One region of the Streptomyces sp. NPDC027962 genome, then DNA from elsewhere that is predicted to be linked to it. Evidence: riboswitches for the same ligand, from Rfam matches in the RefSeq annotation. Region 1 holds a riboswitch; each other region holds the start of a gene.
What was found. A riboswitch is a leader RNA that binds a small molecule or an ion and turns the genes downstream of it on or off. The one in region 1 is predicted to bind cyclic di-AMP.
Positions count from the first base shown of each region.

Region 1 (6,875 bases):
CTCCAGCCGTGACCACCGACACGGAGTGCCTGACGCTCACTCAGAACCTGCGCGGCTGAGGACCGGGCACGGCCAACGGGCCGGAGACCGGGGGCGCCGCCGGACGCCCCGGGCTCCGGCCCGGTGAAGTGTTGCGGCCTGCCGGCCGTGCAACGGTCCCGTCAGTAGGGGCCGTTCACGTTGTCGATCGAGCCGTAGCGGTCGGCGGCGTAGTTGCACGCGGCCGTGATGTTGGCGACCGGGTCGTACAGGTCGTTGGCCGTGCCGGGGACGTGGTACGCGTCGAAGGTCGGCTGGATGACCTGCAGCAGGCCCTTCGAGGGCGTGCCGTTGATGGCGTTGATGTCCCAGTTGTTGATGGCTCGCGGGTTGCCGGAGGACTCACGCATGATGTTGCGGTGAATTCCCTCGTAGGTTCCCGGAATTCCGTGCCGGGCCATGACGGCCAGCGATTCCTTGATCCAGCCGTCGAGGTTGTTCGCGTAGGTGGCGGGTTTGGCGGCGGGGGCCGTCTTCCGCTCCGAGCGGTCCGCACGGTCGGTCGCGGCGGCCCGGTCGGCCTTCTTGGGCGCGGCCTTTTCCTTGGCCGGGGACTTTGCGCCGATCGTGAGCTCGAGACCGGGGTGAATCAGTGCCGGATCGTGACCGATGGCTCTCCGGTTGTCATTGAAGAGCTCCTTCCAGCCGCCGCTCAGGGAATACTTGGTGGCGATCTTGGAAAGGGAGTCACCCGCGACCACGGAATAGGTGACGACCTTGGACTTCTGTGCGGCGACCTGCGCGGCAGCGGCCACGGTGACCGGCGCGACAGCCTTCTCCGCGGCCACGGGCAGCGCGGCCGGCGCTGCCTGCGCAGTGGTGGTGACCATGAGGGGGAGGGCGAGTGCGGCACCGCCCGTGCCCGCTGCGACGAATCCGCGGGTAAGTGAACGGGACTTGGGACGACGGTGCTTACCCTTTGCGGGCATGGCGAATTCCTCTCCGTCGCCTGCGAGGTGAGCTGTCGGGTTCGGGCTGGAGATGCCCGGTCGCATCTGATGGCGACTTCACCCCGAGCCGTTCCGGGATTCCGGATCGGCGGCTTACCTGGTTCCCCCGCTCCTGCCGTACGTGAGTGGGTGCGGTTTAACCGGACGGCGGCAGGATTCGGCGGTCCGTCCGGATTGACGGTGACGTTAAGCGAGAGGATCCCGGCGAAACAAGTCCTGAATTCCACATCACAAAGCGGACGTCTCCCCCCGACGGGCAATTCATATTGTCAGTGCCGCGTCAAAAGGCTCAAATTCCGCCCAGGCAACGGGAACTGGCCCGTGCGGCGGTATCCGCACAGAGCGGACCAGGTGACCGACATCACGAGGGATCGGGGCAACCTCCAGGGTTGCCCCATAACCCCCAAAGAGCTTCAACTCACAGGAATGCATGGCAATTCGACTTACAAACTTAATGCGGGAAAAAACCTCTATACCGGACATAGAGGAGCATTGCCGGGCAGGTCGCCTCCGTCCCCCACAGCACGAGCGGGGAACACTCAGTCCACGGGCCAGGTGTGCGCCGGCGCGTTCAGGTGCATGTAGGCGATGTACTGCTGCGTCATCAGCCGAAGCGCCTCGTGGTGGTCGACGCGGCTCGTGGCGTCTATGTGGTGGTACATCTCCGCCTGCCACACCGCGCCGTTGCGCCCGGTGACGCAGCGCTGCTCGATGATCCCCAGCAGCGGCTCCCGCCACGCCGCGTCCATGCCGGAGAGCTCGAGACCGCGATGGGCCATGGGCAGCAGACGCCTCAGTACGAGCTCGGCCACCGGCACCTCGCCCATGCCCGGCCAGTACAGGTCCGCGTCGATGCCGTGCCGCGCCGCGGCGTGCAGATTGTCCTCGGCGGCCTGGAACGACATCCGGGACCAGATCGGCCGCTCCTCGTCGACCAGGGCGCGGGTCAGCCCGTAGTAGAAGGCGCCGTTCGCGAGAGTGTCGGCGACGGTCGGGCCGGCAGGCAGGACCCGGTTCTCGACGCGCAGATGCGGTCGGCCGTGGGAGACGGCGTAGACGGGGCGGTTCCACCGGTAGATGGTGCCGTTGTGCAGGGTCAGTTCGGCCAGCTCCGGTGTGTCCCCGCCATCGAGCGTCCCGCGCGGATCCTCCTCGTCGCACAGGGGCAGCAGGGCGGGGAAGTAGCGCACATTCTCCTCGAAGAGATCAAAAACGCTGGTGATCCACCGCTCGCCGAACCACACCCGCGGCCGGACCCCCTGCACCTTGATCTCCTCGGGGCGGGTGTCGGTCGCCTGCTCGAACAAGGGGATCCGGGTCTCGCGCCACAGCTCCTTGCCGAAGAGGAACGGCGAATTCGCCGCCAGCGCGACCTGGACCCCGGCGATCGCCTGCGCGGCGTTCCAGTAGGCGGGGAACTCGCCCGGGGAGACCTGCAGGTGGAACTGCGTACTGGTGCAGGCGGCCTCGGGGGTGATCGTGTCGGCGTAGGTACGCAGCCTCTCCACCCCGTCCACGGCGATCCGCAGGTCCTCGCCGCGGGCCGCGAAGACCTGCTCGTTGAGCAGCCGATAGCGCGGGTTCTCCGAGAGCGCCGCCTCGCCCACGTCCCGCTGCCGCAAGGTCGGCAGAATGCCGATCATGGTCAGATGGGCCCCGATTCCGGAGGCCCGCCGCTCGGCGTGGTTCAGGGCGTCCCGGATCTCCTGCTCCCAGGCGTCGGGGCCGCCGGCGGTGAGTCTCCGCGGCGGGATGTTGATCTCCAGGTTGAACCGGCCCAGCTCGCTGTCCCAGGCGGGGTCCGCGATGGCCTCGAGCACGTCGGTGTTCTTCATCGCCGGCTCCCCGGCGACGTCCACCAGATTCAGTTCGATCTCAAGACCCACCTGGGGCCGCTCCGACTCGAAACGGGCCTCGCGCAGCATCGTCGCGAACGTGTCGAGGCACGTCTGCATCTTGTCCCGGTACCGGCGGCGATCGTCACGGGTGAAGACGAGCGCCGGGACGTCACGTCCCATCGGGCCCTCCCGCATCTCGTCGGGCAGACACCTTCCCCCACAGCGTCCCACTCACCGGCCGCCCGGACCAGCGGTGACAGGGGTGGGGGGCGGGGCGCCGGGCGGGAGGCCCGCCCCGGGGCGGCGGACCGTCAAGGGCAGCGGCCACCGGTACGCGGACATCATCCGCGGCCCTCGCGGGCGCCGCTCCGACCACGCGGCCCGACCGCCGCCCCGTCCGGGACGTGTGCGTTCCCGGGCGGCTCACGACGGCTCAGGAACGGGGGTGGTGGGGAGGCGACCCGGGCGGGACACGCCGAGCCGGAGGCGCTGAAGGACCTCGCGGACGTAACGAGTCATCCTGCCCCTGATCAAGCTCGCGAGGGAGCCACCACGGCCACACCACCACGGCGAAGGGAACCGAGCCATGCGCGGCATCCGAGGAAGCGTCACGAGCCGCACCCGGAGCGACGGAAGACGGCGGTGGCCGGCCTGCGCGGTGTCGCTGCTGGCGTTCACCGCACTGGCACTGGGCTCGGGAGCCGCGTCCGCCGGCTCGACCGTTTCGCCCGGGTCCGCCGTTGCGCCGTCGTCCGCCGACGGCCCTCTGAGTGTGACGTGGGAGGTGGACCTCGGCAGCGACACCGCCGACGACGACGCCAACGTCCAGCACCACCCGGACGGCACGCTGCGCATCCGCGACAACGCCCTCGGACCCGCCTCCGCGGACACCGGACGCGCCCAGGCCTCGGCCGTACTGGCGGTACGCCACCTGGACCACGGAGTCAACTGGGTCGTGGCGGACGTCGAAGCCGAGTTGCCTGCGGGGACGTGGGTGGCCGTCGACGTCCGCGGCCGAGACGGCAGCGGCCCCTGGACCGAATGGCGGGAGGCCACCTCCGGCGCGCCGGCCGAACTCCCGCGCACGGTCACCGCCGTGCAGGCACGGCTCGTCCTCCAAGGCGGGCCGGGCGGCGCGAACCCCACGGTGCTGGCCCTGCGCCTCACCGCGTACTCCGAGGCGACGGCCACGCCCGGCACGGAAGCCGCCGCGCCCTACACGGCACGCGTCTACGCGACCCGTGAGGGCCTGGTGGGCCACACCACCGCCAACGGGCATGTGATCCGTCCGGACGACCACTTCGTCGCCCTGCCCTCCCGCCGCGGGCTGTCGCCCAAGGGCAGCGGCGAGTACTCGGTGCGGGTCTGCGGCCCCGCGCGGTGCGAGACGGCGCCGGTGTGGGACGTGGGACCGTGGAACACCCGCGACGACCACTGGAACCCCGCCTCCGTACGCCAAACCTTCAAGGACCTCCCCCGGGGCAGGCCGGAGGCGCAGGCCGCGTACGAGGACGGCTACAACGGCGGACGCGACGAGTTCGGCCGCAGGGTCCTCAACCCGGCGGGCATCGATCTCGCCGACGGCACCTTCTACAACGTCGGCCTGGACGACAACGGCTGGGTGACCGTCACCTACCTGTGGACCGGCGACAGCGCCCGCACCACCTCGTTGTGCCGGCTCCCGGGCGCGCCCACCTGCTGATCCGGCTCGCGGCGGCAGGCGCCGGTCGCCTACGGGACGACCCCGCCCCCCGTAGACGGGGCCGTCCCTGATTCTGCGCCGGCGTCGCCGGTTCCACGCCGACGTCCCTGGTTCTACGCCGACGTCCCGCCCGACACCGATGCCGGCGCGTAGCCGACGGTGCGGGTCGTGAAGGTTCCACGGCCCTGGGTGCGGCTGCGCAGCCGGGACGCGTAGCCGAACAGCTCGGCCAGTGGCACCGTCGCGGTGACCACCGCCGTACCGGACCGCGCCGCCTGGCTCGACACCCGGCCGCGCCGCGCCGCCAGGTCGCCGAGCACCGCGCCGACGGCGTCGTCCGGCACGGTGACCGTGACCTCGACCACCGGTTCGAGCAGAGCCATCACGCCCGCACGCAGTGCCTCCCGGAGCCCGAACCGGCCCGCCGTCCTGAACGCCATCTCCGACGAGTCCTTGGAGTGCGTGGCCCCGTCGGCCAGGGTCACTCGCAGCCCGGTCACCGGGTGGCCGCCGAGGGGGCCCTCGGCGAGGGCGTCCCGGCACCCGGCCTCCACCGCGCGGATGTACTCCTGCGGCACCCGCCCACCGGTGACGGTCGACCGGAACACGAAGCCCTCCCCGTCCGGCTCCAGTGGCTCGACGTCGAGCACGACATGGGCGAACTGACCGGCGCCGCCGTCCTGTTTGACGTGCCGGTACACCAGCCCGGACACGCCGCGGGCAACGGTCTCGCGGTACGCCACCTGCGGCCGGCCGACGCCGACGTCCAGCCCCTGGGCGCGGCGGATCTTCTCCACCGCGACCTCGAGGTGCAGCTCGCCCATGCCGGACAGCACCGTCTGACCGGTCTCGGGATCGGTACGTACCGTGAGGGAAGGATCCTCCTCCACCAGCCGGGCCAGCGCCGACGCCAGCCGTTCGGTGTCGAGACGCCTGCGAGCCTCCACCGCGACGGAGACGACCGGGTCCGCCGCCGTGGGTGGTTCGAGCAGCAGCGGTGCGGCCGGCGCACACAGCGTCGCACCGGAACGGGCAGCCTTCAGCCCGACCACGGCGACGATGTCCCCGGCCACGGCCCGGTCCGTCTCCGCATGCCGGTCGGCCTGGACCCGCAGGATGCGGCCGATCCGTTCCGAGCGGCGGGCGCCCACGTCCAGCACGGCATCTCCTTTCTCGATCGTTCCCGCGTACACGCGCACATACGTCAGCCGCCCGGTGCTGGTGGAGTTCACCTTGAACACCAGCCCCACGAACGCCGCGGCCTCGTCGGCTTCCCGTTCCTGCTCCGCGCCGCCGTGGGTGCCGCGTACCGGCGGCACGTCCAGCGGCGAGGGCAGGTAGGCCACCACCGCCTCGAGCAGCGGCTCGATCCCGCAGTTGCGGTACGCGGAGCCGGACAGCACCACGACGCCCTGTCCGCTGTGAGTCAGGTCGCGCAGCGCTCCGGTCAGGGTCTGCGCGGACAGGGCGGAACGCTCGCAGAACTCCTCCAGCGCGATCGGGTGCAGTTCGGCGACCGTCTCCTCCAGCAGACGACGGCGTCGTTCCGCCTCTTCGCGCAGGGCTTCCGGCACCGGACCTTCCTCGTACGTGCCGCCGCCGGCCCGCCAGATCAGCGCACGCATACGCAGCAGATCCACCACTCCGGTGAATTCGTCCTCCTGCCCGATGGGCAGCTGGACGACCAGCGGAACCGTGTGCAGACGTTCCCTGATCGACGAGACCGCCGAGTCGAGGTCCGCTCCGGCACGGTCCAGCTTGTTGACGAACGCGATCCGGGGCACCGCGTGCCGGTCGGCCTGTCGCCAGACCGCCTCGCTCTGCGATTCGACTCCCGCGACGGCGTCGAACACGGCGATCGCACCGTCGAGCACACGCAGTGACCGCTCCACCTCGTCGGAGAAATCGACGTGGCCGGGTGTGTCGATCAGATTGATCCGGTGCCCGTCCCAGGCACAGCTCACCGCAGCGGCGAAGATGGTGATGCCACGATCGCGCTCCTGGGAGTCGAAGTCGGTGACGGTCGTCCCGTCATGGACCTCGCCGCGTTTGTGGGTGGCGCCGGTGAGATACAGCATCCGTTCGGTGACGGTGGTCTTGCCCGCGTCGACGTGGGCGAGGATGCCCAGGTTTCGGACGCGGGTCAGCTGGCTGGCGGAACGGTGTCGAAGGTCGGTACGCACGGCCCATGGCCTTTCGGGTGTTGGTGGGCAGGGCAGCGCAATTCCCAGACGAGGCAGCTCGGTCGTGCGCCTGCGGCAGGCCCCCGGCGCGGCACGCGGTGCGGCGACACGTCGGCCGCGGTGCCGGGTAGGCAAGCAAGCAGGCGGAGGAGACTTCAGGCGT
Region 1 covers NZ_JBVHTA010000028.1:85,615-92,489, forward strand. The annotation lists gene ACZ4SA_RS24510 (LysM peptidoglycan-binding domain-containing protein) at 162-968, opposite strand; cyclic di-AMP (ydaO/yuaA leader) riboswitch at 971-1,131, opposite strand; gene ACZ4SA_RS24515 (glutamate-cysteine ligase family protein) at 1,529-3,007, opposite strand; gene ACZ4SA_RS24520 (hypothetical protein) at 3,414-4,529, shown strand; gene fusA (elongation factor G) at 4,643-6,712, opposite strand.

Region 2 (6,875 bases), on a different contig from region 1:
ACGGGCTGCCCGAGATGGCGCCCCGGCTGCGCGAACTGCGCCGCCGCCGCGGTCTCACCCTCGAGTCGGCCGCCCAGCGGGCGGGACTGTCGCCCGCCCACCTGTCCCGGCTCGAGACGGGCCGCCGCCAGCCGTCGCTGCCGATGCTGCTCGCCCTCGCCCGGATCTACGGTACGACCGTGGCGGAGCTCGTCGGTGAGCAGCCACCGGAGAAGGAACCGGTCGTCCGCGCCCGCCGCGAACCCGCGGCGGCCGACGGCTGGCACTACCAACGGGCCGGCGCCCCCGGCCGGGCGATGCAGGCCCTGCGGGTGACGGTCCCGTACGGAACCCAGGGCGATCTGGAACGCGTACACCCCGGCGAGGAGTGGCTCCATGTCGTGGAGGGACGGCTCCGGCTCACCCTCGGCGGCACGGTGTACGACCTGGCTCCCGGAGACAGCGCGCACTTCGACTCGCTCACCCCGCACCGCATCGCGGCTGCCGGCCCCGAGGGGGTCGAGCTACTGTTCGTACACACCCTGCTGCAGGCTTCGGAACTGCACGCCACCTCTGCGCGGTAAGGAAGGCGATCGAAGGCCATGTCCCACGACCCCTTGGACCGACGCGCCTCGGGCGGCGGGAGCTCCCGCGAGGAGCGGTTCCCCCGCGGGCTGGTGATCCGGCTCTTCCTCTATCTGATCGCGGGCCACGTCATCGCCGGATTCCTCTACCTGCTGTTCCTGGTGGGCGGGCAGAACCAGTAGCCCGCTGCCGCAGCCGACCGGTGCCTCAGCCCTCGTCGAGGAGCCGTGCGCGCAGTCGCTTGCGGGTCTCGGGGGAGAGCTTGAGGCCCTCGGTGAGGTACCGCTCCTGCGTGCCCCAGTTCTGCTCGATCGCGTCGAAGGCGGCGGCCAGGTACTCGGCGCGGGCGTCGAAGAGCGGGCTGAGCAGCTCCATCACCTCGGGGGACATGGCGTCGGGGGAGCTGTCGGTGCGCCGGACCTTGTAGCGGCGGTGCGGATCGTTGGACTTGAGGTAGTCCGCCTCGATCGCGTCCCGCTCCACGCCGACGGCCAGAAGTGACACGGCGATCGACAGCCCGGCGCGGTCCTTGCCGGCGGCGCAGTGCATCAGGGCCGGGACGCTGTCCTCGGCCAGGGCGTGCAGAACCTGGCTGTGCTCGGCCGTACGCTCCTTGATGATCATGCGGTAGGAGGCGATCATCCGCCCGGCGCCCTTGCCGTCGTCGAGGATGGCCTTGAGCTGATCGAGGTTGCCGTCCCGGACCATCTTCCAGAACTCGGCGCCGTCGGCCGGGTCGCTCAGCGGCAGATTCACATTGCGCACGCCGGGCAGCTCGACGTCCGGGCCCTCCAGCCGCTGGTCGGCGGCGTTGCGGAAGTCGAAGATCGTATGGAGTCCCAGGGTCGTGAGGAACGTCGCGTCGCCCGCCGTCGCGTGCGCCAGGTGTCCGCTGCGGAACAGTCGGCCGTGCCGCACCCGCCGCCCGTCCACAGTCGGCAGTCCGCCCACGTCCCGGAAGTTGCGGACGCCGGTCAGATCCGGCTCTGTCGAGGGGGCCTGCGGCAGCTGCTGCGTCACGAGGACTCCTTCAGGTACTGCCGTCGGCGCTGCTCGCCGACGATGGCGCGGCTCCGACGATACGACACCCGTTCATGAGGCACTCATCTCGGCCATGAACCAATGGTGTTGACGGCCGCGCGCCGATTTCCTCGGGGCGTGGCCCCGGCGGTCCGCGCGGCGGGTGATGTGCGGACCTGTGCGGTCCTGCGAAGGCGAGCCTCCACACCCAGGGGGCGAAATGGTGCATCTGTATAGAGTGCGAGCATTTCGGGCGACGGTGACAGGGGGGTGATCTCGGCCTCCCGTTGCCATGACCGGCACCGCATTCCCGTTCCTTCGATGGGGGTGGAAGCGAGGGGCGACAGTGCGTTGCGTTAAGTGCGGGAGTAGATGACTAAATGCATCTTCTGTCCGAATTGCTCGTTTCGGCATAACGTGCCCCGTAAGCAGGGGAGATGGGTTGCGGTCCGTGAGCAGCGTCATATCTGTGACGTTCTGTGGCCGCGTCCGGCGCGCGAGTTCCCTTCTCGGTAAGGGGATTGATGCTCCGTTGTCCACGGAGGGTGACCGGGAAATCCCCGTTGATATCAGTCCCGTCATTGATCGGGGAAAATCGTGGCTTGTCCGGGACTGCCCGACTCGCCTACGGTCACGCTCAATCCGGACGGACCGCCTAATCCTGCCGCCGCCCGGAATTCGAACCCACCCACGTGTGGCAGGAGCGGGGGACCCAGGTAGTACGCCGATTCCGGTCAATTCGGACGGCTTGGGGTGAAGTCGTGCACGTTCGCGACCGGGCATCTCCAGCCCGAACCCGACAGCTCACCTCGCAGGCGCCGGAGAGGAAAGCGCCATGCCCGCAAAGGGTAAGCACCGCCGTCCCAAGACCAACCCGATCACCCGCGGCTTCGTCGTCGCCGGTACGGGTGGCGCCGCCATCGCGCTGCCCCTGTTCGGCGCCACCTCTGCCAACGCCGCACCCGCGGCGGCTCCGGCCACCGCTCCGGAGCAGGCCGCCGCCGTGGCCCCTGCCGCCGTCGAGGCCGCCGCCCTTCAGGGCGCCAAGAAGGCCCCGCAGACGTACACCGTCGTCCCCGGCGACTACCTGTCGAAGATCGCCGAAGAGCGGAACGTCCGCGGCGGCTGGAAGCAGCTCTTCAACGACAACCGCCGCGCCATAGGCGCCGACCCCGCGCTGATCCACCCGGGTCTCGAGCTGACGATCGGTGCCAAGTCCAAGGTCAAGAACGACCCCGAGCCCCGCGCCGAGTCGCAGCCCCGTCCCTCGCGTGACGACTCGCGGCCCGCCGCTCCGCAGGCCGAGGCTCCCGCGAAGGAGGCTCCCGCGAAGGAAGCCGCCACCCCGGCGCCGGCGTCCGGCTTCTCCGCCCCGGTCGACGCCGGCGTCACCACGCAGTACCGCGCCTCCGGCGCCATGTGGTCCAGCGGTTACCACACCGGCGTCGACTTCGCCGCCCCCTCCGGCACCTCTGTGAAGGCCGTCGCCGCGGGCACCGTCGTCTCCGCCGGCTGGAGCGGCGCGTACGGCAACGAGGTCGTCATCCAGCACACGGACGGCACCTACTCCCAGTACGCCCACCTCTCCTCGCTGGGCGTCTCCAGCGGTCAGTCCGTGTCCGGTGGTCAGCAGATCGGCCTCTCCGGCTCCACGGGCAACTCCTCCGGCCCGCACCTGCACTTCGAGATCCGGACCGGCCCGAGCTACGGCTCCGACATCGACCCGCTGGCCTACCTCAGGGCGCACGGCGTCTCCCTCTGATCCGTCCGATCCGACCCGTCCGATCGCCTTGGGTCCCAGCTGATCTGACATGGCGTCGGCCTCCGGAGCGGCAAGCACCGGTGGCCGGCCCACATGGCAAGCCCTCGCCACGCATTGCGGAGCGGGGGCTTCCGCGTATTCCGGATCGGCAGAATCCTGACCGGTGGCAAAGATCACTCCGCGTCAACCCCTCCTTACGGTCGCGTAGGTCACATCCGTAAAGGAAAGATGTGCTCCCGTGGCAGACGATTCGAGAACAGAGATCAGTAACGCATTCGGGTCGTACGCGGCGATCGGTGACAGCTTCACCGAGGGCGTGGGGGACCCGGGGCCCGACGGGACATACGTCGGCTGGGCGGACCGTTTCGCGGTCCTGCTCGCCGACCGCAGGCCCGAACACACCTTCAGGTACGCCAACCTCGCCGTACGCGGGCGTCTCCTCGACCAGATCGTCGAGGAACAGGTGCCGAGGGCGAAGGAACTCGCTCCGGACCTGGTGACCTTCTGCGCCGGCGGCAACGACATCATCAGGCCCGGCTCCGACCCGGACGCCGTCGCCGAGCGCTTCGAACGGGCCGTCGCCGACCTCACGCGCTCGGTGGGCACCGTCATGGTGACCACCGGTTTCGATACCCGTGACGTGCCGGTCCTGCGTCATCTGCGCGGCAGGATCGCCACCTACACGGCCCATGTGCGGGCCATCGCGGACCGCTACGACTGCCCGGTGCTCGACCTGTGGTCGCTCAAATCCGTCCAGGACCGGCGGGCTTGGGACGCGGACCGGCTGCACCTGTCGCCGGAAGGCCACACCCGGGTGGCCCTGCGCGCCGCGCAGGTGCTCGGTCTCGAGGTCCCCGCGGACCCCGACCAGTCCTGGCCGCCGCTGCCCCCGCGAGGGACGTTCGAGGTGCGCCGCGACGACATCCAGTGGGCGCGCGAACACCTGGTCCCCTGGATCGGACGCCGACTGCGCGGCGAGAGCTCCGGCGATCACGTGGCTGCCAAGCGCCCCGACCTGCTCCCGCTCTGAGGCAGGGCGCTCCCCGCGGCGGGGAGCGCCGCGGGGATGCGTTCGAGGACACCGCCCGCGAAGGCGTCGTACAGCGGGAGCGTCTCCAGGTGGACGTAGCCGATGTGGCAGTCGCAGACGGCGAGGGGGCAGGCGCGGGGGCGCAACGCCCGGCGGTACGAGCCGTCGTACAGATTGCCGAGCTCCGCCCGCACGAAGTGGCACCTGCGGACGGTCCCCTCGCCGTCCACCGAGATCACCGACTCGCCCGTACGGCACGGCAGGCCGGCCGAGCGGTGCGGATGGCGGCTGTAGGGGAACAGCGGATCGAGCTCGGTCCAGGCGTCCGCGTCGGCGTCCGTGAGTTCTTGGCCCTCGGGCGCGTTCACCCACAGGTAGACGTGCTCGGGGAGGTCCGCGCGCAGCCGGCGCCCCTGCTCCAGATGGCCGGGGAAGCCGACGATCCCCACACTGAAACGGATCTCCCTCCGGCTCAAATCGCGGCATTTGGTGAGGAAGCGTTCATGCGGCGTCTGCTCCGGGTGGTACGTGCACCACAGGGCGAGCTTCGCCGGATCCGCGTCGGACATCCAGTCGGTGCGGCAGCTCAGGTTCGTCTGGATCGCGACCCGCCGGACGTGCGGAAGGTGTGACAGCTCGATCATGGCCCGCCGGTACCAGGATCGGACGAGCCCCTCTCCCCACGGGGTGAACAGCACCGACAGACGGTCGTCGCCCTGCGCCGCCGCCCACGCCACGAAACGCTCGAGCGCCGCACGATCGGCGCGCAGCTGCTCGCGGCTGTCGCGGCGCTTGGCGAACGGGCAGTAGGGACAGTCGTAGTCGCAGGACGCGAGGGGTCCGCGGTAAAGGATCGTCAGGTCCATGGACGGGGGCTCACTTCAGCTCGTACGCGGCCATGGCGGCGCGCACCGCCGGCGAGAACAGCTCGGGGCCCAGCGCGTCCGAGTGGGCGAGCCCCTCGGCCGTCAGCCGCAGCCGGTCGGGTGCCGCCGCGCCGTCGAGCCAGCCGCGGGCGGCGAACCGCTCCAGTTCCGAACGGAAGTGGTCGGCCGGGTCCGCGCCGAACCGCTCGCGGTAGTCGGCCACCTCCATCCCCTCGGCCTGGAGCAGGGACTGGAGCAGATGCCGACGCCGTGCCTCGTCCGCGTCGACGTACCGGCCCACCTCGGCCCGGGAGAAGTCCTCGCTCTGGGTGTAGCCGTCGATGATGCCGCGTATCTCCCGCATGTCGACGGCGTAGTCGAACGAATAGTGGAGAGCCGAGGTGTAGGAACGGGCGCCGCAGCCCAGGCCGATCATGCCGTCCGTCTGGCACGCGTAGTCGTCGGCGGCGGCCGGCGGGGCGCCCGCGCGGCGGAACATGCGCATCGAGACCTGCTCGTACCCGCGAGCGAGAAGATGGTCGCGGCCCGTGCGGTACAGACGCAGCCGCTGCTCGTCCCAGGCGGCGTCCGCATCCTCCGTCGCGCCCCCGGCTGCCTCGCCCAGCCTGCCGAGACCGGTCAGAGGACGCACGTACAGCGGATACAGGTACAGCTCCTCCGGCTGCCACGCGAGCGCTGCGTCGAGCGAGGCGAGCCAGGTCCGCTCGGTCTGGCCGTCGATGCCGTAGATCAGATCGATGTTGAGGACGGGGATCCGGGTGTCCCGGATGCGGCCGAGGGCCGCCTCGGTATCGGCTCGGCGCTGCGGCCGCACGGCGGCCCTCGCCTCCGCGTCGACGAAACTCTGCACGCCGATGCTGATCCGGGTCGTGCCGCGTCCGGCAAGCACCGAAAGCCGGTCCGCGGTCGCCGTCGCGGGAGACGTCTCGACCGACAGCGGCACCGCCCCGAGGTCCGCGCCCATCCGCTTCTCGGCGATGTCGCAGAGCCGCTCGAGCTCTTCCGCCGTCAGGAAGGTCGGCGTCCCGCCCCCGAACGCGGCCGCCGCGAAGCGCACCGGGGCGTCGTCCCCCAGGGCGTCGCGCACGGCGACGGCCTGGCGGTCGAGGGCATCCAGATACCGACCGGTCAGCTCCCCCGGCGCGCCGATCCGGGTGAAGAGATTGCAGAAGCCGCAGCGGACCTCGCAGAACGGTATGTGCACATAGAGCGAGAGCGCGTCCTTGCGCTCGTGCGCCCACAGCCGGCGCAGTGCCGGCCGCTCCTCACCGAGCGGGCGGTAGGCGGTCTTGTGCGGATAGGCGTAGACATAGCTCTGGTACGGACGCGGGCTGGGGTGCGCGGCGGGGGTGCTCATGTGGATGCCTCGAGGAAGAAGTGGGCGTAGGGGACGGTCCAGACGGCCTCGTGACCGAGGCGGTGGCCGGTGAAACCGCCGTCGCCGTACGCGGTTCCGTGGTCTGAGCAGACCATCGCGAAGCACCGGCGGCGACTGCTCGCGGCTGCGAACAGCCGGCCGATGTGGCGGTCCACGTACTCGAGCGCCGCCCCGTGCGTCTCGCGGGAGTCTTGGGCGGCGCTGGTCGCGCCGGGCTGATGAAACCAGTTGGGC
Region 2 covers NZ_JBVHTA010000007.1:118,769-125,643, reverse strand. The annotation lists gene ACZ4SA_RS09270 (helix-turn-helix domain-containing protein) at 1-563, shown strand, start outside; gene ACZ4SA_RS09265 (DUF6126 family protein) at 582-746, shown strand; gene ACZ4SA_RS09260 (tyrosine-protein phosphatase) at 772-1,584, opposite strand; cyclic di-AMP (ydaO/yuaA leader) riboswitch at 2,260-2,417, shown strand; gene ACZ4SA_RS09255 (M23 family metallopeptidase) at 2,420-3,346, shown strand; gene ACZ4SA_RS09250 (SGNH/GDSL hydrolase family protein) at 3,585-4,376, shown strand; gene ACZ4SA_RS09245 (STM4011 family radical SAM protein) at 4,337-5,242, opposite strand; gene ACZ4SA_RS09240 (STM4012 family radical SAM protein) at 5,253-6,620, opposite strand; gene ACZ4SA_RS09235 (STM4013/SEN3800 family hydrolase) at 6,617-6,875, opposite strand, start outside.
Region 2: it holds a riboswitch for cyclic di-AMP, as region 1 does, so the genes downstream of both, ACZ4SA_RS09255 (M23 family metallopeptidase) here and ACZ4SA_RS24510 (LysM peptidoglycan-binding domain-containing protein) in region 1, are expected to answer to the same signal.

Region 3 (6,875 bases), on a different contig from region 1:
GACGGTGTCGACGCGGATCACACCGGCCTGACGCAGCAGCGCCCCGACGGTCGCGTCCGGGATCCGGGTGAACGGCACCGCGTGGCCCGGCGGCACGCTGCCGCTGTGCCGGGCGCCCTTCACGACGACGACCGGCTTGAGCGCGGCGGTGCGCCGGGCGAGGCGGGTGAACTTGCGGGGGTTGCCGATCGACTCCAGGTACATGAGGACGACGTCGGTGTCCGGGTCCTCGTGCCAGTACTGCAGGAAGTCGTTGCCGGACACGTCCGCGCGGTTGCCGGACGAGATGAAGGCGGACAGGCCCGCGCCGCGCCGGTGCAGCCCGGACAGCAGGGCGATGCCGATCGCCCCGGACTGGGTGAACAGGCCGATGCGCCCGGGCGCCGGGGCCTCCGGCGCCAGCGAGGCGTTGAGCCGGACGGCGTCGGACGTGCTGATGATCCCGAACGAGTTCGGGCCGATGATCCGCATCCCGTAGGAACGGGCCTGCCGCACCAGTTCGCGCTGGCGTTCCCGCCCGGCCGCACCGCTCTCCGCGTAGCCGGCGCTCAGTACCACCAGGCCCTGGACGCCGTGCTCGCCGCAGTCCGCCACGGCTTCTGGCACCCGCTCGGCGGGGACCGCGACGATCGCCAGGTCGACGGGCTCCTCGATGTCGCCGACCGAACGGACGGCGGGTACGCCGTCGATCTCGCCGCGCGCCTCGGGGAACGCCCGGTTCACCGCGTACACCCGGCCCGTGAACCCGCCGCCGATGAGGTTGCGCAGCGCGGTCCTGCCCACGCCGCCAGGGAGCCGGCCTGCGCCGACCACGGCCACCGAACCGGGCGCCAGCAGTCGCTGCACCGAACGTGCCTCGGCGCGCTGTTCGCGGCCGCGCTGCACGGTGAGGGACTGCTCCGTCGGTTCGAGGTCGAGGGTCAGATGGACGGAGCCGTCCTCGAAGCTGCGCCTCTGTGTGTACCCGGCGTCCCGGAACACCTTGATCATCTTGGAGTTGGCGGGAAGCACCTCCGCGGCGAACCGCCGGATTCCCCTCTCCCTGGCGACGGCAGCGATGTGTTCGAGCAGGGCGGAGGCGACACCGCGGCCCTGATGGGCGTCCTGGACGAGGAAGGCGACCTCGGCCTCGTCGGCGGGTGCGCCGGCCGGCCGGCCCCGTGCGTCGATCCGGTCGTAGCGGACGGTGGCGATGAACTCGCCGCCGATGGTGACCGCGAGCCCCACCCGGTCCACGTAGTCGTGGTGAGTGAACCGGTGGACGTCCTTGGCGGACAGCCGGGGGTAGGGGGCGAAGAACCGGTAGTACTTCGACTCGTCGGAGACCTGCTCGTAGAAGCTGACCAGCCGGTCGGCGTCCTCGGTGGTGATGGGCCGGATCCGCGCGGTGCCGCCGTCGCGCAGCACCACGTCTGCTTCCCAGTGAGCCGGGTAGGCGTGCTCCTGCGAGGTCTGCATGGGCAAAGCCTACGGCGCGTCCACGGGTCGCGAAGGCGGTTGGCTGCGGGCAGGCTGAGGAGGCCGGTCGGCGGTCCGCCACCCCGGGTCCGAGTCGGCGAAGAGCACGCCGGAGCACATGAGAGACTGGTCTAGACAACCCGCCAAGACTTGAAGGGCAACACCATGGCTGAGCGCCGCGTCAATGTCGGCTGGGCCGAGGGCCTTCACGCCCGCCCCGCGTCCATCTTCGTCCGGGCCGCGACGGCTTCCGGCGTCCCTGTGACGATCGCCAAGATCGACGGCAACCCGGTCAACGCCGCCTCCATGCTCGCCGTGCTCGGTCTCGGCGCCCAGGGAGGCGAGGAAGTCGTCCTCGCCTCCGACGCGGACGGCGCGGAGGCCGCCTTGGACCGCCTGGCCAAGCTGGTGGCGGAAGGGCTCGACGAGCTCCCCGAGACCGTCTGAGCGCTCGGCGCCGAGGCGGGCGGCGCGTGGGGCGCACCGCCCCACGGCACGTGGCGCGCGGAGCGCACCACCCCCCGACGGCACGCCCGACACAGACAAAAACCACGCGCGACAAAGCCGCAGCGCTTCGAATTCAGAAGCGCCGCGGCTTTCTTTCACCGCCCCCCGAGCAATTCCGGACAGCAGAAAACAGCCCGGCACAAACGCTTCTCTTTTTGTATACGCTGCCTGTTAATTCCGGCCGCTCGCAGTGTTTACGGCATGTTGCGAAGTCCTCACCCGCACCGTGCGCCGCAGCCGGTGCGCCGCCGCGGCCCGCTCGGCATGCAGGGCCGTCAGCGCCCGCGCGCGCTCCGCGTCGCGGCGCGCCACGGCGTCGACGATCGCCCCGTGCTCGGCCCAGGACTCGAGTGGCTCGGCCGACGGCTCGACGGCGTACATCCAGGCGATCTTGTGTCGCAGCTGCGTCAGCAGAGCCGTCAGGCCGGGGCTGCCGCAGGCCTGGGCGAGCGTCTCGTGGAACCAGGCGCCGAGGGAGCGCAGGTCCTCGCCCTGTCCCCGGCGCGCCCTGTCCTGGCCGAGTCTGACCAGGCCACGCAGCACCTTGAGGTGCGCTTCCGTGCGGCGCCTGGCGGCTCGCGCCGCGCCCAGCGGCTCCAGCAGCATGCGGATCTCGAGAAGGTCGGCGGCTTCCTGCTCGGTGGGCTCGGCGACGCAGGCGCCGGCGTGCCGCCGGGTGACGACGAACCCCTCCGACTCCAGGGTGCGCAGCGCCTCGCGCACGGGAACGCGGGAGACCCCGTAGCGGCGTGCCAGCTGCTCCTCGGTGAGCCGGCTGCCGCGTTCGAACACGCCGGAGACGATGTCGTCGCGGATCGCCGTGCATACCGAGTGAGCGGGAATACGCATGACCGAACCTCCGCCTTGATCCGAGCGAAACGCAGCCGATTGACGCGTGTTCCCGTGACTCTATTGCAATGTGCTCGATTTTCCGACGGCGGGCGGGAATCCATGGAAGTCTTTTGGAAGAGTCGGCATCACGGAATGGCGGAAACTGCACGCAATACGCCGAAGGCCCCCGGCGGGGAAGCCGGGGGCTTCGGGCGATGCCGAGTGGGTCAGACGCTGACGCCGTGCGAGCGCAGGTACGCGACGGGGTCGATGTCGGAGCCGTACTCCGAGGTGGTCCGGGCCTCGAAGTGCAGGTGCGGGCCGGTCGAGTTGCCCGTCGAGCCGGAGAGGCCGATCTGCTGGCCGGGGGTGACCCGCTGGCCGACGGAGACACTGATGGACGACAGGTGACCGTACTGCGTGTAGGTGCCGTCGTTCATGCGGATGACGATGTTGTTGCCGTACGCGCCGCCCCAGCCGGCCTCGACCACGGTGCCGGAGCCGACGGCCACGACCGAACTGCCGGACGCGGCACGGAAGTCGATGCCCGAGTGGCTGCCGGAGGACCACAGGGTGCCGCCGGTCTTGTAGCCGGTGGTCACGAGGGACCCGGCGATCGGGAGCCGGAAGGAGTTCAGGCGCTTGCGCTCGGCCTCGCGGGCGGCGCGCTCCTCGGCCTCGCGGGCCGCCTTGGCGCGGGCCTCGGCCTTGCGCTCCGCCTCGGCCTCGGCCTTTGCCTTCGCGCGCGCCCTTGCAGCGGCCTCCTCGGCCTCCCGCTTCTGGGCGGCGGCCTGTTCGGCTATCTCGTCGGCGATGGATCCCGTGGAGACGATCTGGGCGAGACCGGTGTCCTCGACGGGAGCGGCCTCGGCGTCGGCGGCGAGCGCCGGGGAGGCGAAGCCTCCTATGACGCCGGTGGTGGCGAGGGCGGCAACGCCGGCGAGGTTCGCGCTGCGGCGCGTCAGGCGGCTCGGGGCACGGTGCTTCCCGGTGGCACGGGTGAACGCCATGAAGAGGCTGGTCCTTTCCTTCCTTCTCGCCTACCGGGTTAGCTGACGGGTTCGGAGCAGGAAGGTCTCCTACGGGCCCCTCCGCGCGGGCGAAGGCGTCCGATTCACCCCAGGGACTGCGTGGGTCCCCGGCTCCCCAGGCTCGCGCCTGACGGGGACTCGGCGATGACTGTCCGATGCCGCGGGTGCGGCGATCTTCTGGCGAACAGCCGGATCGACGCTAGGCAGCTCATCCGTCAATCACCAAACGGACAGCCCGTTTTGTAGCGCATGCCACAGGGCAGAACCGGAACATCCCCCGCAAAACCGGCAAAGCGCGGAACCCCGGCAAACAATCCCAAGCCGGGGTCCCATTTGGGTGCTATATGCGCGTTTTGAGTTGTTTACCCGATGAGCGACTTCCATTCAGCCCGTGACGACGGTCACTTCACCGATCCCGAGGGCCTTGACCGGCTCCTCGATCTGCGCCGCGTCACCGACGAGCACCGTGACCAGCCGGTCCACCGGGAAGGCGTTGACCACCGCCGCGGTGGCCTCCACCGTGCCCGTCTCCGCCAGCCGTACATACAGCTGTGCCTGGTAGTCGTCCGGGAGGTGCTGCTCGACCTGGTCGGCCAGCGTGGCCGCCACGGACGCCGCCGTCTCGTACTTCAGCGGGGCGACGCCCACCAGGTTCTGCACGGCGACATCGCGCTCGGCATCGGTGAGCCCCTCGCCCGCGAGCGTGCGGAGCACCTTCCACAGGTCCTCGAGCGCCGGGCCGGTGTTGGGGGTGTCCACGGAGCCGCTGATGGCGAGCATCGAGGCGCCAGAACCGTCCGGCGCGGAGCGCAGCACCTGGGCGAAGGCCCGCACGCCGTAGGTGTAGCCCTTCTCCTCGCGGAGCACGCGGTCGAGGCGGGAGGTCAGGGTGCCGCCGAGGCAGTACGTGCCCAGCACCTGGGCGGGCCAGACGCGGTCGTGGCGGTCCGCGCCGATGCGGCCGATGAGCAGCTGCGTCTGCACGGCGCCGGGACGGTTGACGATGACCACCCGGCCGGTGTCGTCGGCGCTGACCGCCGGCACGGGCCGGGGCTCCGCGCTGTCGCCCGTCCAGGTGCCCAGCGTCTCGGCGAGGACGGCGTCCACGTCGACGCCGGTGAGGTCGCCGACGATCACCGCTGTCGCGGTGGCGGGGCGCACATGCGCCTCGAAGAAGGCACGCACGGCCGCCGAGTCGATCCGGGCCACCGTCTCCTCGGTGCCCTGGCGCGGGCGCGAGACACGCAGCTCGGCCGGGAACAGCTCCTTGGACAGCTGCTTGGCGGCCCGGCGGCCCGGGTTGGCCGTCTCGTGCGGGATCTCGTCGAGGCGGTTGCGGACCAGCCGCTCGACCTCGCCGTCCGCGAAGGCGGGGGCGCACAGCGCTTCGGCGAGCAGGCCGAGGGCCTTGGGCAGCCGGGAGACCGGAACCTCCAGGGAGACCCGGACGCCGGGGTGGTCGGCGTGCGCGTCGAGGGTGGCGCCGCAGCGCTCCAGCTCGGCGGCGAACTCCTCCGCGGAGTGCTTGTCGGTGCCCTCGGAGAGCGCGCGCGCCATGATCGTGGCGACGCCGTCGAGGCCCTCGGGCTCGGCGTCCAGCGGGGCGTCGAGGGAGATCTCGACGGCCACCACCTGCTGGCCGGGGCGGTGGCAGCGCAGCACCGTCAAGCCGTTGTCGAGCGAGCCGCGCTCGGGCGCCGGAAAGGCCCAGGGGCGGGGGGCGCCCGCCTTCGGCTGCGGGTGGAAGTCCATGGTCACGTCAGCGTCGCTCACTGGTCCGTCCCTTCGTGCTCGTTCTCGTCGGCCGCTTCGGTCTCTTCGGCGATCGGTTCGTAGACCAGCACCGCCCTGTTCTCGGGGTGCAGCCTGGCCTTGGCGACCGCCTGCACCTCCTCTGCGGTGACCTCGAGAACCCGCTGGACAGCGGTGAGCGCCAGCTGCGGATCGCCGAACAGCACCGCATAGCGGCACAGTTCGTCGGCACGGCCGGCAACGGTGCCGAGCCGGTCCAGCCATTCACGCTCCAGCTGGGCCTGTGCGCGCTCCATCTCCTCCGCCGTGGGGCCATCGGCCGCGAAACGCGCCAGCTCCTCGTCGACGGCCGTCTCGATCTGCGGGACCTCGACGCCGCCCGACGTCTTCACGTCGAGCCAGCCCATCGACGGGGCGCCGGCCAGCCGCAGCAGGCCGAAGCCGGCCGCGACGGCCGTCCGGTCCCGGCGGACCAGCCGGTTGTGCAGCCGGGAGGACTCGCCGCCGCCGAGGACGGTCAGCGCCAGGTCGGCCGCGTCGCACTCGCGCGTGCCGTCGTGCGGGAGGCGGTAGGCGGCCATCAGGGCGCGGGCCGGAACCTCCTCGACGATCTCCTCGCGCAGCTGCGCGCCGATGTTCTCCGGCAGGCTGCCTTCCCGGGGCGGCTGCTTGCCGTCGTGGGACGGGATGGACCCGAAGTACTTCTCGATCCAGGCGAGCGTCTGCTCGGGGTCGATGTCGCCGACGACCGACAGCACCGCGTTGTTGGGCGCGTAGTACGTACGGAAGAAGGCGCGGGCGTCCTCAAGGGTCGCCGCGTCCAGGTCGGCCATCGAGCCGATCGGCGTGTGGTGGTACGGGTGGCCCTCCGGGTAGGCGAGTGCGGTCAGCTTCTCGAAGGCCGTGCCGTACGGCACGTTGTCGTAGCGCTGGCGGCGCTCGTTCTTGACGACGTCGCGCTGGTTCTCCATCGACTCCTCGTCGAGGGCGGCCAGCAGCGATCCCATGCGGTCGGCCTCAAGCCAGAGCGCCAGCTCCAGCTGATGCGTGGGCATCGTCTCGAAGTAGTTGGTCCGCTCGAAGCTGGTGGTGCCGTTCAGCGAGCCGCCGGCTCCCTGGACGAGCTCGAAGTGACCGTTCCCCTTCACCTGGCCCGAGCCCTGGAACATCAAGTGCTCGAAGAGGTGGGCGAGTCCTGTACGGCCCTTGACCTCGTGGCGTGAACCGACGTCGTACCAGAGGCAGACCGCGGCGACCGGGGTCAGGTGGTCCTCGGAGAGCACCACGCGCAGGCCG
Region 3 covers NZ_JBVHTA010000010.1:82,335-89,209, forward strand. The annotation lists gene ACZ4SA_RS12415 (bifunctional acetate--CoA ligase family protein/GNAT family N-acetyltransferase) at 1-1,458, opposite strand, end outside; gene ACZ4SA_RS12420 (HPr family phosphocarrier protein) at 1,624-1,905, shown strand; gene ACZ4SA_RS12425 (GntR family transcriptional regulator) at 2,137-2,814, opposite strand; gene ACZ4SA_RS12430 (M23 family metallopeptidase) at 3,024-3,806, opposite strand; cyclic di-AMP (ydaO/yuaA leader) riboswitch at 3,820-3,981, opposite strand; gene ACZ4SA_RS12435 (M16 family metallopeptidase) at 4,212-5,579, opposite strand; gene ACZ4SA_RS12440 (M16 family metallopeptidase) at 5,597-6,875, opposite strand, start outside.
Region 3: it holds a riboswitch for cyclic di-AMP, as region 1 does, so the genes downstream of both, ACZ4SA_RS12430 (M23 family metallopeptidase) here and ACZ4SA_RS24510 (LysM peptidoglycan-binding domain-containing protein) in region 1, are expected to answer to the same signal.

Region 4 (6,875 bases), on a different contig from region 1:
GGCGCCCGTTCGCCCGGTTGGACGACCGGGAGTCGCTCCGCGGCGCGTCGGCGCTCAGCCTGGGGAGGGCGGCGGCAGTCGCCGGCGGCCGTCAGCGGACCCGGCAGGAGAGCACCCTTGGGACAGGCGTTGCGAGACCAGGTCGGCTCCCGGAGCGCTCCGTGGCCCGTACGCCTGCTGCCGGCCCTGATGATCGTCAGCGGCGTCGTCTTCGACCTCATGACCCCGGCCCGCTTCACCGCGGTACCGCTCTTCGCGGCGGCCCCGCTCATCGCGGCGCCCGTCGTCAGCTGGGTCACGACGCTGCTGACCGGGATCGCGGCGGTGCTGGCCGTGATCGCCCTTCATCTCGTGAACAAGACCGCCGCACAGATCACGGCGGTCACGGAGACGACCACGCTGCTCACGGTCGCCGCTCTCGCACTCCTCCTCAATCGTGTCGTACGCCGCAGCGGAGAGAAGCTCGCCTCGGCCCGGATCATCGCGGAGACCGCGCAGCGGGCCGTGCTGCCCGAGCCGGTCGAGCGGATCAGCGGCCTGCGTATCGCCGCGCGGTACGAGGCGGCGCAGGCGGACGCGTTCATCGGCGGTGACCTCTTCGCCGTGCAGGACACCCCGCACGGGGTACGGCTCGTCGTCGGCGATGTGCGGGGCAAGGGGATGGGCGCGGTCGGGACGGTGGCTGTGCTCATCGGGGCGTTCCGTGAGGCGGCCGAGCAGGAGAGCTCTCTGGAGGGCGTGGCGCAGCGGCTGGAGCGGGCGCTTCGGCGGGAGGGCGTCCGGCGGGAGGGGCTCGACGTCGTCGAGGGGTTCACCACCGCCGTGCTGGGTGAGATCCCGCGCGGCCGTGCCCTTGTGCGGCTGGTGAACCGAGGGCATCCGGAGCCGCTCGTGCTGCGTGCCGACGGCGGTGTCGACGTGCTCGAGCCGTCTCAGGCGGCGCTGCCGCTGGGTATGGGGGATCTGGGGGCGTGGCCGGACCGGGCGGACGAGTTTCCGCTGCCCGACGGGGCGACGCTGCTGCTCTACACGGACGGGGTGACGGAGGCGCGCGACCAGCGGGGCGTCTTCTACGATCCCGTCGACCGCCTCGGCGGGCATGTCTTCCCCGGGCCGGGTGAGCTTCTGGACACGCTGATCGACGACGTACGCCGGTACACGGGCGGAGGGTCGAACGACGACATGGCGCTGCTGGCGGTCGGCCGGCCCGCGGCGGGCGAGCCGGAGCGGCGCCGGACGATGCCGGTGGTCCCGGCATAGCCGCCGAGGTAGCGGTGCGTAGTCGTAGCGCACCCCTCCGCATAACACGTGACGCACCATCAGAAACATAACCGCGCCTGACGTTTGATCAAGTCGCCCGGATCCGGCCTCTTCTGTCCGGTTAAGTCCCGGCCGAAGTCGCTAACGATCATCGGGAACAGCTTGGTTTCCGGCCCCGGGGTCTATTAACGTTCGATAACGCAGCGCGGTCGTCCCAGCCGTCGTAAGTGGCGGCACCGTGCGCACGCGCCGAATCCCGCCAGGGAACCGGGGAACCACCAATTGGGGTGAATCGGGCACCTTTTGTCGCTCTGTCGAGCGGTCGAGGTACCCGTAGGAGACCTTCCTGCTCCGAACCCGTCAGCTAACCCGGTAGGCGATAAGGAAGGAAAGGAGAGCGCCTTCGTGGCGTCCAACATGCCTGCCCCCGAGGCCCGCTTCGCGTCAGAACGCTTCGGCGACGACGCACCCGAGCGGACCTGGGAGGAGTGGAATCCCACCGAGGACTCCATCCGCCCGGTGCGCGGCCGGCACCGCGTCATCAAGCAGCGCGGCGGGCTCGCCCGCAGCTCCACGGTGCTCGGAGTCGGCGTGATCGCCGCTGTCGGTGCGGGCGGCATAGCCACCGCGCAGGACAAGCCCGCGGTCTCGATATCCCTGCCCGACGCGATCACGGACAAACTCCCCGACGCCAAGTCCCTTCCGGGCGTGGGCTCCCTGATCTCCGACGACTCCGAGGCGGACGTCGCCGCGCAGGCGAACACGGCACCGCTCACCGCCGCGACGACCGTCGCCGACGACGGCACAAGCTCCGCCCAGGGAGCGAGCGCGGGCGAGGCACTGCGCGCCCGCATCCTCCAGCAGGCCGAGCAGCAGCAGGCGGAGGTGGACGCCGAGGCGAAGGCCGCGGCGGAGACGCTCGCAGCCGAGCAGGCCGCGGCCGCTGCCAAGAAGCAGCAGAGCGCGGCGGAGGCCAAGGCCGCCGAGGAGAAGCGCAAGGCCGAGGAGGCCGCGCGGGCCAAGGCGGAGGCCGAGCGTCTCGCCGAGCTCGCCAAGAGCTTCGCCCTCCCCACCTCCTCGTACACCCTCACCTCCACGTACGGCGAGTCCGGCTCGATGTGGTCCTCCGGGCAGCACACCGGCCTCGACTTCGCCGCCCCGACGGGCACCCCGGTCAAGGCCGTGCACGGCGGCACGGTCAAGTCGGCGGGCTGGTCCGGCTCCTACGGCTACCGCATCGTGCTCGAGCTCGACGACGGCACCGAGGTCCTGTACGCGCACCTGTCGTCGATGACGGCGAGTGCCGGCCAGAAGGTGACGACCGGCGAAACCATCGGACGCGTCGGCGCCACCGGCAACGTCACCGGGCCGCACCTGCACCTCGAGGTGCACACCGCGGGCGGCTCCGGCATCGACCCCCTGGCGTGGCTGCGCGGCAAGGGCCTCACGGTCTGACCCCTGCGCGGCAAGGGCCTCACGGTCCGACCCTGCCCGGTACGGGACCCCCGCGGCTCCTCGGACACCACCGAGCGAGGCAGCCGGCGACTCCTGTGCCGGGCATCCCCATGTCTCCGGCAGCCCTGGCGCACACCCCCCGACGTCAGGGCTGCCGGAATACGCCGCACCGGACGGGCTGTTGATCGACGCATGACTTCTCTGCGTACCCTCGGCTCCTCCGGCCTCCGCGTCTTTCCGCTCGCCCTCGGCGGCAACGTCTTCGGCTGGACGGCCGACAAGGCGCAAACCTTCGCCGTGCTCGACGCGTACACCGCCGCGGGCGGCAACTTCGTCGACACCGCCGACAGTTACTCGTCCTGGGTGCCCGGAAACGAGGGGGGTGAGTCCGAGACCTTCATCGGCAAGTGGCTCGCCGCCCGCGGCAACCGCTCCGAGGTCGTCGTCGCCACCAAGGTCGGCGCCCACCCCCGGCACAAGGGCCTGGCCGCCACCACGATCAAGGCCGCGGCGGAGGAGTCGCTGACCCGGCTGGGAACCGACTACATCGACCTCTACTACACCCACTTCGACGATCCGTCCGTCCCCGTCGGGGAGATCATCACCGCCCTCGACCAACTGGTGAAGGAAGGCAAGGTCCGCGCGATCGCCGCCTCCAACCTCAGCGCCGAGCGCCTCCAGGCATCCCTGGACTTCTCCGAACGCGAGGGCCTCACCCGCTACACGGCGCTGCAGCCGCACTACAACCTGGTCTCCCGCCACACCTACGAGGGCGAGCTGCTGGACACCGCCGCCGGCGCCGGACTCGCCGCCGTCCCCTACTACGCGCTCGCGTCCGGCTTCCTCACCGGCAAGTACCGGCCGGGCGCCGCAGTGGAGAGCGCGCGGGCCCAGGGCGCGTCCAAGCACCTGGAGTCGGAGCGGGGCCTGCGGGTCCTCGCCGTGCTCGACGAGGTGGCACTGGCGCGCGGGGCGGAGATCGCGACCGTCGCGCTCGCATGGCTGGCCGCGCAGCCGACCGTCGCCGCGCCGATCGCCTCCGCCCGTACGGTCGAGCAACTGGCGGCCCTCGTCGCCGTCGCGGACCTCGACCTGACCGAGGGCGAGCTGGCCCGGCTGACCGCCGCGTCCGCCTGACGCGCCGGCGGGGCGGTTTCAGTAGCGGGAGCGGTCAGAAGCGGGAGTGGTCAGTGGCGGTACGGGTTGTAGCCGCCGTAGTCGCGGTACGGCGGCGGCATCCGTACCCGGCCGGTCGCCGCGGCCGCGTAGGCGAGCGACGGGCCGGCCACCTCTCTGCGCTGCCACAGATGGTGCAGCAGCTCCTGCTCGCGCTCGACGAAGTCCGGGCCCGCCGCCCCCCGGTGGGCCCGGTGCCGCAGGAACGCCAGCGACGTCGCGAACGCCTCGTACTCCGACACCGCATGCCCCGCCGCCGGTCCGTAGGAGCGCCGGGCGAAGTCGCGAGCCATGGTGCGGGCCCGCATCGACGACAGCGCGGACGGCTCGGCCGCCGACATCCAGCCGGCCGCGGCGTACGCGGGAAGCTCGTCGGATATCGTGCGCAGCTCGCGCTGGCGGGTCCATATCGTCAGCCAGGTCAGCAGACCGAAGACCGGCACCATGAACGCCCCGTACACCGCGTAGAAGCCCCACGGGCCCAGCAGGGACGCCGAACCGTTCCACAGGGCGTGCATGCCCATCGCAAGCGCCAGACCCAGCAACGGCAGGGCGATCCGCCGCAGACGCCGGTGGCGTCGGGCGCCGAGCGCCGCGACGCCGAAGCCGAGGCCCGTCAGCACGGTGAACAGCGGATGGGCGAAAGGCGACATCACGATGCGGACGAAGAACGTCGCAGCGGTCACGGAGGCCAGGCCGGAGGCCCCCATCGCCTGGTCCTCGCCGAAGGCGTTGCCCAGATAGAGGATGTTCTCCGTGAAGGCGAAGCCGGTCGCCGTGAAACCGGCGATCACCACGCCGTCCACGATTCCGGTGAAGTCCCGTCTGCGGAAGACGAAGATCAGCATGATCGCGGCGGCCTTCGCGCTCTCCTCGACGACCGGCGCTATGACCGTCGCACCGAGGGTGTCGGCGGACGCCGGATCGGCGGTCGCGGTGGCTATCCAGCGGGTCGCGAAGGTGTTCGCGATGATCGCGATCAGCGCCGCGGCACACGCGCCCCACGCGAAGGCGAAGAGGAGATTCCGCCACGGGCCCGGCTCCACCCGGTCCAGCCAGCGGAACGCGGCCAGCAGCAACGGGACCGGGAGCGTCGCGAGGCCGAGACCGACCAGGAAGCCGTGGGTGCCGGTCTGTTCCCTGACGAGCACCAGGATCACCAGGCCGCACAGGGCGAGCAGCGTGATCACCACACCGGCACGAAGGGCTCTGCTGCGCCAGAGCTTCGAGGCGCGCGGCTGGTAGCGCCGCCGCGCGGGCGCCGGCAGTTCGGTGAGCAGCGCGTCGACATGCTGCTGCTCGAACGCCGGAAGCACCGGATGCGGTGGCACCTGCGACATCACCTGCACCGACACCGCCGGTGGGTGCGGGCGGTGCGGTGTGTGCCGTCGGTGCTCCGGGGGCGGCTGCGCGGACGAGTCGGACATCCGTCGACCCTAACGAGGCGCACCGACAACCGGCGACGGTGCGGGTAGCTCCAGGCCATGCGCAGGGCTGCGCCTGCCGACGGCACGCTCCGGGTGTTTCGGGCTGCGGCGCCGGCCGGCGTCATGCGCCGGGCTGCGCCCGGCGGAACAGCAGATCGTGCACCTTGTGGCCCTTGTCCAGCCCCTGCCCCTCGAAGCGGGTCAGCGGACGGAAGGCGGGACGCGGCGCGAAACCGCCGCCCTGCTGGGTGTTCTCGAAGTCGGGGTGCGCGGAGAGCACCTCGAGCATCTGCTCGGCGTACGGCTCCCAGTCGGTCGCGCAGTGCAGGACGGCGCCCGGCTTGAGCCGCTGGGCGGCGAGGTCGAGGAAGGCGGGCTGGATCAGCCGGCGCTTGTGATGCCGCTTCTTGGGCCAGGGGTCCGGGAAAAAGACGCGCATCCCGTCGAGCGAGCGCGGCGGGAGCATCTCGCGCAGCAGGATGATCGCGTCGCCGTTGGCCACCCGGATGTTGGAGAGGCCGTTGCGCTCCGCGAGGCCGAGAAGGTTGCCCTGGCCGGGGGTGTGGACGTCGACCGCGAGGATTCCGGTGCCCCGGTCGTCGGCGGCCATCTGCGCGGTGGCCTCGCCCATGCCGAAGCCGATCTCCAGGACGACCGGCAGCGCGCCGAACATCTCCTTGAGGTCGAGCACCCGGTGCCCGTCGATGTCCAGGCCCCACACCGGCCACAGCCGCTGGAGCGCATCGCCCTGCCCGGCGGTGACCCGGCTGCGCCGCGGCTGGAAGCTGCGGATGCGGCGCTCGTGGTGCGACCCGGCGGGATCGGCGGCGGGCCCGCCGGGAAAGCGCGGCTCGCCCTTGGCGCGGATGAAGTGGCGGGGGGCGTCGGGGGTGGGGTCACGGAGCTCAGACACAGTGCTGCCGATTCTACGAGGACACGTCTGCACGTCTCGCCGGGCAGGAGCGCAGGGCCTGAGCGTCCGTTTCGGCTCCGCCCCGGGCACTCTCGGCGAGCGGATCAGCAGCCGGATCAGCGGGCGGGGTGGAGGTGTGCCTCCGAGAGTGAGCCGAGGGCCCGCCGGGCGACCTCGCGGCCGATCGGGAGGGACGCCGTCGCGGCGGGCGAGGGGGCGTTCAGCACGTGCACCGTGCGTGGCGCCTCGCGGATCAGGAAGTCGTCGGCCAGCGTCCCGTCCCGCAGCACTGCCTGTGCCCGCACGCCCGCGGGGGCCGGCCGGAGGTCGTCCTCCGTCACCGCGGGCAGCAGCCGCCGGACGGCCGAAGTGAACGCGCGCTTGGACAGTGAACGGTGCAGCTCACCCGCCCCGTACCGCCAGTGCCGTCGGGCGACGTGCCACGAGCCGGGCCAGCCGAGGGTGCCCGCCAGCTCCCGGGGGTGGACCGCCGACCAGCTGTAGCCCTCGCGGGCCAGTGCCGGGACGGCGTTCGGGCCGACGTGGACGCCGCCGTCGGTGCCGCGGGTGAGATGGACGCCGAGGAACGGGAAGGCCGGGTCGGGCACCGGATAGACCAGGCCGCGCACAAGCCCGGGGCGGGC
Region 4 covers NZ_JBVHTA010000034.1:14,287-21,161, reverse strand. The annotation lists gene ACZ4SA_RS26810 (PP2C family protein-serine/threonine phosphatase) at 118-1,260, shown strand; cyclic di-AMP (ydaO/yuaA leader) riboswitch at 1,498-1,654, shown strand; gene ACZ4SA_RS26805 (M23 family metallopeptidase) at 1,666-2,715, shown strand; gene ACZ4SA_RS26800 (aldo/keto reductase) at 2,908-3,852, shown strand; gene ACZ4SA_RS26795 (PrsW family intramembrane metalloprotease) at 3,903-5,231, opposite strand; gene trmB (tRNA (guanosine(46)-N7)-methyltransferase TrmB) at 5,440-6,231, opposite strand; gene lhgO (L-2-hydroxyglutarate oxidase) at 6,348-6,875, opposite strand, start outside.
Region 4: it holds a riboswitch for cyclic di-AMP, as region 1 does, so the genes downstream of both, ACZ4SA_RS26805 (M23 family metallopeptidase) here and ACZ4SA_RS24510 (LysM peptidoglycan-binding domain-containing protein) in region 1, are expected to answer to the same signal.